2 regions of the Erwinia sp. AC075 genome follow, and region 1 is predicted to be linked to the other one. Evidence: predicted binding sites of a transcription regulator. Region 1 holds the regulator's gene; the other holds the start of a gene.

Region 1 (5,869 bases):
ACGCTGGTTTCGGATTCCCCGCCGTGAATGCCGTGCTGTAACTCCTCCGCGCTAAACAGGTCGGAAGAATCAATGGTGCGGAACCAGCTGGCGCCGACCGCAAACAGATCGAGTTCGATGCGCAGCTGGCGACAGACGATTTCCATCAGCTGCGGTTGCCCACCATGGGAATTCCAGAAAATCAGTTTACGGATCCCGGCACGCCAGGCGCTTTTCGCCACCTCAAACCAGACTTTACCCAACACCTCATAAGGAAGGGTTAAGGTGCCGGGAAAATTGAGGTGCTCATCGGATTTCCCCACCGGCAGCGCCGGGAGGATCAGTACCGGCAAATCCGCCGGCATTAACTCGACCGCGCGCGCAATAATGCCCGCGTTGATGGCGGCATCCACCCGGACCGGCAGGTGCGGACCATGCTGCTCGACGGCGCCAATCGGCAGCACCGCGATCACTTTATCCATGTCCAGCTCACTGAATTCTCGGGTGGAAAGATCCCACCACCAGCGTGACGACGGCATATTCATCTGGCACCTTCTCCTGCATCATTTTTGTCAGTCTGCGGATATTCGTGGCCGAATTGAAGCAGCAAAAATGCGGCGCAGCGTTGCTTTTTTGGCATCAGAGAGTGGCAAAGATGACACCCGTGCGCGAAACATGGTACCAATGCGTGATCGATGTGACTTTACTCAGGGAGGTATGCGCATGTCAGCCAAACATCCGGTTATTGCCGTCACCGGCTCCAGCGGGGCGGGAACCACCACCACCAGCCTGGCCTTCAGAAAAATTTTCCAGCAGCTGAATCTGCATGCCGCCGAAGTCGAAGGCGACAGCTTTCACCGTTATACCCGTCCTGAAATGGATATGGCGATCCGAAAAGCGCGCGATATGGGCCGCCATATCAGCTATTTCGGCCCGGAAGCCAATGACTTCGCCCTGCTCGAACAGACCTTCGCGGAATATGGCCGGTCAGGCAGCGGCAAATCCCGCAAATATCTGCACACCTATGATGAAGCGGTCCCCTGGAATCAGGTTCCGGGAACCTTTACGCCGTGGCAACCCCTGCCGGAACCGACCGACGTGCTGTTTTATGAAGGGCTGCATGGCGGCGTGGTGACGCCGCAGAACAATGTCTCGCAGCAGGTTGATTTGCTGGTTGGCGTGGTACCGATCGTGAACCTGGAGTGGATCCAGAAACTGGTGCGCGATACCAGCGAACGCGGCCACTCACGCGAAGCGGTGATGGATTCGGTGGTGCGATCCATGGAGGATTACATCAACTTTATTACGCCGCAGTTCTCCCGCACGCACATTAACTTCCAGCGTGTGCCGACGGTGGATACCTCTAACCCGTTCGCGGCGCGCGGTATCCCGTCGCTGGATGAAAGCTTTGTGGTGATCCATTTCCAGGCGCTGGAAGATATCGACTTCCCGTATTTGCTGTCGATGCTGCAGGGATCCTTTATCTCGCACATTAATACGCTGGTGGTGCCGGGCGGCAAGATGGGGCTGGCGATGGAGCTGATTATGGGGCCGCTGGTGAAGCGTCTGATCCAGGGTAAGAAAATAGAGTAAGCCCCGCGGGCACGGGGCTTAGGGCGGCGATGGGATGACTTACGCCGGTAACTCAATCACTTCATAGCTGTGGGTGATTTCCACGCCCTTGCCCAGCATCAGTGCCACCGAGCAATATTTCTCCGCGGAGAGATCGACGGCACGCGACACCGCTTTATCGCCTAAGGCCACGCCGGTGACGATAAAGTGCAGATTGATGTGGGTGAACAGGCGCGGGGCCTCTTCACGGCGTTCGGAGCTGAGCTTCACTTCGCAATCCTTTACGTCGTGGCGGCCCTTCTGCAGAATGGAAACCACGTCGATTGCGCTGCATCCGCCCGCGGCCATCAACACCATCTCCATCGGGCTCGGGGCTTTATCGCCCGCATTTCCGTCCATCAGAACCTGATGCCCGGATGAGGATTCTCCCAAAAACGTTAACCCTTCAACCCACTTGACTCGAGCCTGCATAACAATTTCCTCTAATTCATTCAGTTATCGCCAGATTACGCTTTAGGCAGAAAAACGGCAATGCGGCAATTTTCGCACTATGCTGAAGCGAGACAACACAAGACACTCGTTGAAAGCTGTGCTACAAACAAAGCTGTAATATTTTCGTCAGTACTCTACAGGCACGACGAAACGAATCGCATAACGAGCCAGGCTTTTAACAGAGGCCCGAATAAATTTCCTGATGGGAAACGCTTGACTATTTCAACGCCTGGCAGGGAACTCTGCCCCTGTATTTAGGCACGATTACAACAGAGGATAACAGCGAATGGTTCTCGGCAAACCGCAAACAGACCCGACACTTGAATGGTTCCTGTCTCATTGCCATATTCATAAGTATCCATCCAAGAGCACGCTGATTCATCAGGGTGAAAAGGCAGAAACCCTCTACTATATCGTCAAAGGTTCAGTAGCGGTGCTTATCAAGGATGAAGAAGGCAAAGAGATGATCCTGTCTTACCTCAATCAGGGCGACTTTATTGGCGAGCTTGGCCTGTTTGAAGAAGGTCAGGAGCGTAGCGCGTGGGTACGCGCGAAGACAGCCTGTGAAGTGGCTGAAATCTCTTACAAAAAATTCCGTCAGCTGATCCAGGTTAACCCTGACATTCTGATGCGCCTGTCTGCACAGATGGCGAATCGCTTGCAGGTCACTTCTGAGAAAGTGGGCAATTTAGCTTTCCTCGATGTGACGGGTCGCATCGCGCAGACCTTGCTGAACCTGGCAAAACAACCGGACGCCATGACGCACCCGGATGGGATGCAGATCAAGATCACCCGCCAGGAAATTGGGCAAATCGTTGGCTGTTCTCGTGAAACAGTGGGACGCATTTTGAAGATGCTGGAAGATCAGAACCTGATCTCGGCACACGGTAAAACTATCGTTGTCTACGGCACTCGCTAATCGGCTCTGATCCACGGCGCAACACCTGGTGTTGCGCCTTTTTATTTGGTGTGGAGTGATGTGGCGTCGACTGATTTATCACCCGGAGATCAACTACGCATTGCGCCAGACGCTGGTGCTCTGTTTACCGGTAGCGATGGGATGGCTACTGGGCGACTTGCAAAAAGGGTTGCTGTTTTCCTTAGTCCCTGCCTGTTGCAACCTCGCTGGCCTTGATACTCCTCATAAGCGCTTTTTCAAACGCCTGATCGTTGGCGGAAGCCTGTTCGCCTTCAGCAGTTTCCTGATCCAGTATCTTGCCGGTCACCACGTTCCCCTGCCCGTGATCCTGTTTTCGATGGCGATGCTGCTGGGCGTCACCGGTGAAATCAGCCCGCTGCATGGCCGCCTGCTGCCCGGCTCGCTGATAGCCGCAATCTTCACCCTTAGCCTGGCAGGACGCATGCCGGTGTGGGAACCGCCGATGCTCTACGTGCTCGGCACCATCTGGTACGGCGTGTTCAACTGGGTCTGGTTCTGGCTGTGGAAAGAGCAACCGCTGCGGGAAACCTTAAGCCTGCTCTATCGCGAGCTGGCGGGTTACTGCGAAGCGAAATACACCCTGCTGACCAAACTCACCGATCCGGAGAAAGCCCTGCCTCCGCTGCTGGCGCGTCAGCAAAAAGCGGTCGACCTGATCACCACCTGCTATCAGCAGATGCATATGCTGTCAGCTACCAACAACAATCACCACAAGCGGCTGACCCGCGCGTTTCAAATCGCGCTGGATTTGCAGGAGCACATCTCCGTCAGCCTGCATCAGCCGGAAGAAGTGCAAAAGCTGGTGGAGCAAAGCCATGCCGAAGCGGTGATCCGCTGGAACGCGCAGACCATCGCCGCCAGGCTGCGTGAACTGGCCGACGATATCCTTTACCACAAGCTGCCCGAGCGCTTCACCATGGATAAGCAGCTTCAGGCGCTGGAGAAGATCTCACGGCAGAATCCGGATAACCCGGTGGGCACCTTCTGCTATTACCACTTCAGCCGGATTGGTCGGGTGCTGCGTACCCAGCGTCCCCTTTATCAGCGCGATTTGATGGCTGACCGGCAGCGCCGACTGCCGCTGCTGCCGGCCATCAGAAGCTATTTGTCGCTGAAATCGGCCGCCTTGCGCACCGCCGCCCGCTTCGCGGTGATGCTCACATTTGCCAGTTCGCTGGCGCTGTTCTTTAATCTGCCCAAACCCTACTGGATCCTGATGACGGTCATGTTTGTCAGCCAGAACGGTTACAGCGCAACGCGCGTCCGCATCCAGCACCGTGCGCTGGGCACGCTGGCCGGGCTGGTGATTGCCGCGGTGACCTTGCGCCTGCAGGCACCCGAATCCATCGTGCTGCTGGTGATGTTAGCCATCACCCTTATCAGCTACCTGTTTATCCGTAAATTCTACGGCTTTGCGATGATTGGCTTTACGGTCACCGCAGTGTATTCGTTGCAGCTGCTCTCGCTTAACGGCGCAGACTTCCTGCTGCCGCGTTTACTGGATACGCTGATGGGTTGCCTGATTGCCTTCGGCGGCACCATCTGGTTGTGGCCGCAATGGCAAAGCGGGTTGCTGCGGCAGAATGCGCATGACGCGCTGGAAACCTATCAGGATGCGCTGCGGTTATTGCTGGGGAATGAACAGGACCCGGTGAAGCTGGCCTATCAGCGTATCCGCGTTAATCAGGCGCACAACGCCCTGTTCAACTCGCTCAATCAGTCGATGCAGGAGCCAGGCTTTGATCCCAGCTATCTGGCGGATATGAAACTGTGGGTGACGCACAGCCAGTTTATCGTCGAGCATATCAATGCCATGACCACGCTGGCGCGGGAACACACCATGCTGACCTCGTCGCTGGCGGAGCGTTATCTGCAGGCCTGTGAGGTTGCGTTGCAGCGTTGCCAACAGCGGCTGGAGTATGACGGGCCGAGCTCAGAAGCGAACGTGCTGGATACGCAGATGGAGTTGAATCAGGGGCCGGTGACCATCCTGGAAAGGCATGTGAAGCGGATCCTGGGGCACCTCAGCGTGATGCACACCATCTCGTCACTGGCGTGGAGCGCGCGACCGCATCATGGGCGCTGGTTGTCCCGACGGTTAAGGAAGTCGACGTAAGCTGAAAGGTGCGGAGAACGGCAGGCGTGGATCGGGAGCTGAGCCACTCAGCTCCCGTTTTTGTCGGTTAAGACAGGACTTTTTCGACAGCTTTGGCGAAGCGCGCCATGCCTTCTTCAATGTCGGTCGGCTCAATCACCAACGATGGCGCAAAGCGGATCACATCGGTACCGGCATTCAGGATCATCACCCCTTCAGCGGCGGCGGCATTCAGAATATCGCGCGCTTTGCCCGCATGTTGTGGCTTCAACGCCGCACCAATCAGTAGCCCTTTACCGCGAATGTCGCTGAACAGATCCAGTTTCGCGTCCAGCGCTTTCAGCGCGGTGACAAACTGCTCACGACGCGTTTCCACCCCGCTCAACACCGCTTCGGTATTGATGATATCCAGCGCGGCTTCGGCAATGGCACAGGCCAGCGGATTTCCGCCGTAGGTGGTGCCGTGCACGCCAGGCGACATGGTGGAGGCAATTTCGTTGGTGGTCAGCATCGCACTGACCGGGAAACCGCCGCCCAGCGCTTTCGCGGTGCTGAGGATATCGGGCGTCACGCCATAATGCTCATAGGCGAACAGCTTGCCGCTGCGACCCATACCGCTCTGCACCTCATCCAGTACCAGCAACGCCTGATGTTCGTCACAGAGTTTGCGCAGCCCCTGCATAAATTCAACGGTCGCGGGCATCACGCCGCCTTCACCCTGAATCGGCTCAACCACGATGGCGCAGGTGTGATCGTCAATTACCGCTTTGACCGCATCCAGGTCATTGAAC
Region 2 (5,869 bases), 260 kb from region 1:
CAGCACCAGATGGATATCGATATACTGGCGGTGGAACTCGGGCTGCTGCGCGTTAAAATCGCGCGTTTCGCTTTCCATCACCGAGTAGAAAATCGCCTCGCCCTGAATGGCGTATTTCCCCACCGCCTGAGTCTGTGGATTGTTCGCCTGGATGGCCTGCAGAGTGTTACGGATCACCGCTGGATAAAGCGGATTTTTTGCTGCCTGTTCGAGGGTATCAATGATCATAACGTTGTTCGGTCTCCGGTTGTAAGGATGCCACGGCGGGTGCCGCAGAAGTGGGCCGCAACAGGCTGACGCAGCGGGTCACAATAGTGCTCAGCGCAGGCGAGATATCCACGGGGATAACATCGCGCTCCTCTGCACCCGGTGCTTCCAGCGCGGCAAACTGGCTTTTAAGCAGCGCCTCCGGCATAAAGTGCCCTTTGCGCCGCTTCATGCGGTCCAGCACGCAGTCGTAGTCGCCGTTCAGCCAGATAAAATGCACGTTCTGATTGCCTTCACGCAGCCGGTCGCGGTAGCTTTTTTTCAGCGCTGAACAGACCAGCACACCGGACTCATTCTTCTGCTCAAGGCTGAAAATCACGTCTGAAAGCCGGCCTAACCACGGCAAACGATCGTCGTCGTTCAGCGCCTGGCCGGACGCCATCTTGGTGATGTTCTGGCGGGGATGCAGATCGTCCCCATCGATAAATTTCGCCTGTAAGGCATTTGCCAGCGCCGTCCCCACCGAGGATTTCCCGGTGCCGGATACGCCCATCACAATAATGCATTGACCTGCCATTTCGGTTCCTCCGGGTTAGACCGCCGCCAGCATGCCGCCATCAACAAACAGCAGATGCCCGTTCACAAAGTCAGACGCCTTTGAAGACAGGAATACCGCCGCGCCCACCAACTCTTCGGGATTGCCCCAACGGGCAGCCGGGGTGCGCTTGCACAGCCAGTCGGTAAACTCCTGATTGTCCACCAGCGCTTTGGTCATCGGCGTCTCGAAATAGCCCGGCGCAATGCCGTTGACCTGGATGTTGTAGCGGGCCAGCTCCACGCACATGCCGCGCGTCAGCATTTTCACCGCGCCTTTCGCTGCGGCATAGGGAGTGATGGTGTCGCGGCCCAGTTCGCTCTGCATCGAACAGATGTTGACGATTTTGCCCGCGTTGCGGGTAATCATGCGCTTCGCCACGGTCTGGGACACCAGGAACACCCCGGTCTGGTTGGTGGCAATAATGTCATTCCACTCATCCAGCGGGAACTCGGTGAACGGGTGCCGGCGCTGGATGCCGGCATTATTAAACAGCACGTCGATTGGCCCGATGGTGGACTCTATCTTTTCAATCCCGGCTTCAACCCCTTGCGGGTCCGCGACGTTGAAGACCGCGGTGTGCGCGGTAAAGCCTTCGTCGCGCAGCTTCATCGCCGCATTCTCTGCGCGCTCTTCTGAGGTGCCGTTAATGATGATTTCCGCACCGTGCTGCGCCAGGCCGCGCGCCATAATAAAACCGATGCCCTGCGCTGCGCCGGTCACTAAAATTCGTTTGTTCTCTAAGCTGAATAGATTCATCTGTTCCTGCTCCATTGCATCAGGCAGTGAGTGGCTCGCGCGAGGTGAGTCTGTATGGGCCTTATCACACGGCTTTTAGCCCTTTTAAACTGTGATACAGATCACCTATAGCGCTGTTACGAAACCAGGATACCGTTGCTGTGATCGCGACGGGCTTTTCACCGTAACACGCACCGCAAGACCAGGATTAACCGCACTTTAATCCAATTTCCTTTAAGGGTCGCAGCAGGCATAATGCAGGCATTGAAGGGCTGTCGGCTGATAACAACGATGAAAATGCAACGGATCACGTTACATGATATTGCCACTCTGGCGGGTGTAACAAAAATGACGGTCAGCCGCTATCTCCGCACGCCGGAAAAAGTTAAACCTGACACCGCCGAACGGATTGCCAGCGTGATTGCCGAGGTGGGCTATGAGCCGGACCCGGATAATCACGCCATCGCCAGCAACGCCCTTCCCCGCATCGGCGTGCTGATCCCCTCCTTTAATAACCAGATTTTCTCCGACCTGCTGGCCGGCGTGGAGTCGGTCACCACCGCCCAGGGCTATCAGACGCTGGTGGTGAATTACGATTACGACAGCCAGCGTGAGGAAGAGCAGATCGCCACCGTGTTGGCCTTCAATGTTAAGGCAATCTTACTGACCGAATCGGTCCACACCGTGCGCGCCGAGAAGTATCTGAAAGCGGCGGGCATTCCGGTGGCGGAAGTGATGGGACTGACTACCACCGAAGGCCGCGTCAACGTCGGATTCAATAACTTCCAGGCCGGGTTTGATATGGCCAGCATGCTGATTGGCAGCGGCAAAAAGCGCATCATCTATTTCGGCTCAATGTCCGATATCCGCGATGAGCAGCGCTACGCCGGCTACTGCAAAGCGGTGGAAGACGCGGGCCTGCCAACCGGACGCATCGCGCCAAAAAAGGTCTCATCGGTGTCGACCGGGGCCGGAATGATGACCATGGCGCGCCAGATGTATCCCGATATGGACGGCATTCTCTGCACCAACGATGACCTCGCGGTAGGCGTGTTGCAGGAGTGCCTGGCGGCCGGGATTGCCGTGCCCCAGGAGATGGCGATAGCCGGTTTCCACGGGCTGGAGATCGGTCAGGTAACAACCCCGAAACTGGCCAGCGTCATCACCCCGCGCTTCGAGATGGGTAAAACCGCCACCGAGATTTTGATTAAGAAGATCAACAACCTTCCCACCATCGAGCGGGTAGATTTGCACTATCGCCTGTCGATGGGATCGACCATCTGACGGCGGAAACCCGCCGATAAGCACCTTCGCGATCACGTAGTCGGTAACACAGATTTCTAACACGATTCAGTGTGATCCAGCTCGCAATTAAATACTCAGAAACCCCTTTAATAGTACGTATCCGACGTACTGCCTTTGAAGGGGAACCCCATGACAACTCAAGCCATCCTGCTAATCGCTCCCGTACCTGATGCCCTGATGGACCGACTGGCTTCTGGCTGGACGGTTCACCGCCTGTACGAGCAGCAGGATCCGCAGGCCTTTCTGGCCCAGTCTGGCGACAGCATTCAGGCGGTGGTGACGCGCGGCGACATCGGCGTTCGCAACGAGGTTCTGCAGCAGTTACCGCAGGTAAAGCTGATTGCCGTGTTCGGCGTCGGCACCGATGCCATCGACCTCAACACCACCCGCGCCCGCAAGATTGCCGTGACCATCACCTCCGGCGTGTTAACCAATGACGTTGCCGATATGGCGATGGGCCTGCTGCTGGCGGCATCCCGCCGACTGTGCCAGGGCGACCGCTTTGTTCGCGAGGGCCAGTGGCTGAACAACGCGCCACCGCTCGGCACCCAGGTCAGCGGCAAACGTATCGGCATTGTCGGCATGGGCAACATTGGCCAGGCCATTGCCCGCCGCGCCAGCGGATTCGATATGCCGGTCAGCTACACCAGCCGCAGCCGCCGTGAGTCGCTGCCGTACAGCTGGTGCGACGATGTGCAGAGCCTGGCGAAATCCTGTGACTTCCTGGTGATTGCGGCTTCGGGCGGCGAATCCACCAAAGGGATGGTTGACAGCGCCGTCCTGCAGGCGATGCCGAAACACGCCTGGCTGATCAATATCGCGCGCGGCTCGTTAGTCGATCAGTCCGCATTAATTCAGGCCTTACGCAAAGGCGAGATTGCCGGTGCCGCGCTGGACGTCTTCGAGCAGGAGCCGCAGGTTCCAGAAGAGCTGATTGCGCTGAACAACGTGCTGTTACAGCCCCATGTGGGTAGCGCCACCCACGAAACCCGTCAGCAGATGGCGGATGTGGTGTTCGCCAACGTTGAGGCGTTCTTCAACCAGAAGCCGCTGCCGACCGCCATCGATTAACGCGTTTGCATCCCCTGCCCAGGCCGGCGTTGTCGGCCTGCATCACCGGGATGGACCGTTATCCACTTTTTCCAGAGGGCCTGAGATGAATAATAAAATACCCGGCACGCGTTGGCTGCGTGTGATAGCCCCGATTCTGATCACCTGCATTGTGTCGTTTATGGACCGGGTGAACATCAGCTTTGCCCTGCCTGGCGGCATGGAGCAGGATTTAGCCATCACCAGCCAGATGGCCGGTATCGCCAGCGGCATTTTCTTTATCGGTTATTTATTCCTGCAGGTGCCGGGCGGCCGCGTGGCGGTGAACGGCAGCGGCAAGAAGTTTATCGCCTGGTCTCTGGCGGCGTGGATGGTGGTGTCGATCGCCACCGGCTTTGTCACCAATCACTGGCAGTTGCTGGGGCTGCGCTTCGTGCTGGGCATCTCGGAAGGCGGGATGTTGCCGGTGGTGCTGACCATGGTCAGCAACTGGTTCCCGGAAAAAGAGCTGGGACGTGCGAACGCTTTTGTGATGATGTTTGCGCCGCTGGGCGGCATGTTTACCGCGCCGATTTCCGGTTGGATCATTAACGCCTTCGACTGGCGCTGGTTATTTATCATCGAAGGCCTGTTGTCTGCCGCCGTGCTGCTGGTGTGGTGGCTGGTGATCAGCGACCGTCCGGAAGAAGCCCGCTGGCTGCCCGCGCGTGAACGTGAATACCTGATTACCGAACTGACCCGTGAGCGCGAAGAGCGCAGCAAGAAAGCGCCGGTTGGCAAAGCGCGACTGAAAGACGTGTTCCGCAACAAAGGGTTGATGAAGCTGGTGCTGCTGAACTTCTTCTACCAGACCGGCGATTATGGCTACACGCTGTGGCTGCCAAGCATTCTGAAAAACCTGACCGGTGCCAATATGGCCAACGTGGGGTTGCTGGCGATACTGCCGTTTGTTGCGACCATTGTCGGTATCTACCTGATCTCGATGATCAGCGATAAAACCGGTAAACGCCGTCTGTGGGTGATGATTTCGCTGTTCTGCTTTGCCGCATCGCTGCTGGCTTCCGTGGTGCTGCATCAGCATATCGTCGCGGCCTATATCGCCCTGGTATTCTGTGGTTTCTTCCTCAAAGCCGCCACCAGCCCGTTCTGGTCAATGCCTGGCCGTATCGCCTCGGCCGAACTGGCCGGTAGCGCACGCGGTGTGATCAACGGTTTGGGTAATCTGGGCGGCTTCTGCGGCCCTTACCTGGTCGGCATTATGATCTACTTCTACGGTCAGGGAACGGCCATCTGCGCGCTGGCCGGCTCGCTGATTATTGCCGGTTTGATCGCCACCACGCTGCCGAAACAGTGTGACCTGGTTGAGGATGCCGACGACGGAAAAGTCGGTGCCGGGCATGGCAAGATCGGGCATGGAGTTTCGCACCAGGGACGGTAGGAATATGTTGAGCGATCGCCCCGTTCTTTTACGAATCTTTTTTATGGTAACGGGGCGGTTTCTGAGCGTTAACTGACATTGGCTTGATCGCTATCATTGACAGGATTTATTGATCGGCTGTTACGGGTAACGTGCAGCACCTTGTTATGACTCGAAAAGCCCCTGCTTTTACTGGCAGGGGCTTATGTGGTTAAGGTTGCCGCTGAAGTTTATTTATATAGTTTCACCTGAAGATAATTTCATGATGGGAATATATTTTTTGATTCAGTAACAATTTGACGTAGTTAACCCCATGAATTAGGCGCGTATTCTGGCAGGATGCTGCGCACTTAGTGTGCATTTGGTAGTCCCTGTCATGCAGTGGTTTTCGAAGAACGCCGTTTTGTTTTCAGTAAAGACCTGTCTTGCGGCCTTTCTGGCTGTCTATATCTCGCTTGAACTGAATCTGGATAAACCGGCCTGGGCACTGACTACCGTTTACGTCTCTTCCCAGCTTTACTCCGCTTCAACCATCTCGAAATCGATCTTCCGCCTGA

Evidence for each region. Region 1 encodes CRP, which controls carbon source genes, mostly activating them, when cyclic AMP is high. Its sites were predicted from a motif close to ATGTGANNNNNNTCACAT; they were not measured.
Region 2: a site for CRP is predicted at 1,651-1,668, ahead of idnO (gluconate 5-dehydrogenase). Genes of this name have one in related genera too.

The regions. Positions count from the first base shown of each region.
Region 1 is NZ_CEEDEU010000001.1:4,258,298-4,264,166, reverse strand. It holds gene AC0IXH_RS19905 (creatininase family protein) at 1-524, opposite strand, end outside; gene AC0IXH_RS19900 (phosphoribulokinase) at 703-1,572, shown strand; gene AC0IXH_RS19895 (OsmC family protein) at 1,612-2,022, opposite strand; gene crp (cAMP-activated global transcriptional regulator CRP) at 2,330-2,962, shown strand; gene AC0IXH_RS19885 (YccS/YhfK family putative transporter) at 3,021-5,099, shown strand; gene argD (bifunctional acetylornithine/succinyldiaminopimelate transaminase) at 5,167-5,869, opposite strand, start outside.
Region 2 is NZ_CEEDEU010000001.1:4,522,683-4,528,551, reverse strand. It holds gene AC0IXH_RS21140 (NanQ anomerase/TabA/YiaL family protein) at 1-228, opposite strand, end outside; gene AC0IXH_RS21135 (gluconokinase) at 218-784, opposite strand; gene idnO (gluconate 5-dehydrogenase) at 800-1,561, opposite strand; gene AC0IXH_RS21125 (LacI family DNA-binding transcriptional regulator) at 1,832-2,824, shown strand; gene AC0IXH_RS21120 (2-hydroxyacid dehydrogenase) at 2,975-3,916, shown strand; gene AC0IXH_RS21115 (MFS transporter) at 4,002-5,333, shown strand; gene AC0IXH_RS21110 (FUSC family protein) at 5,689-5,869, shown strand, end outside.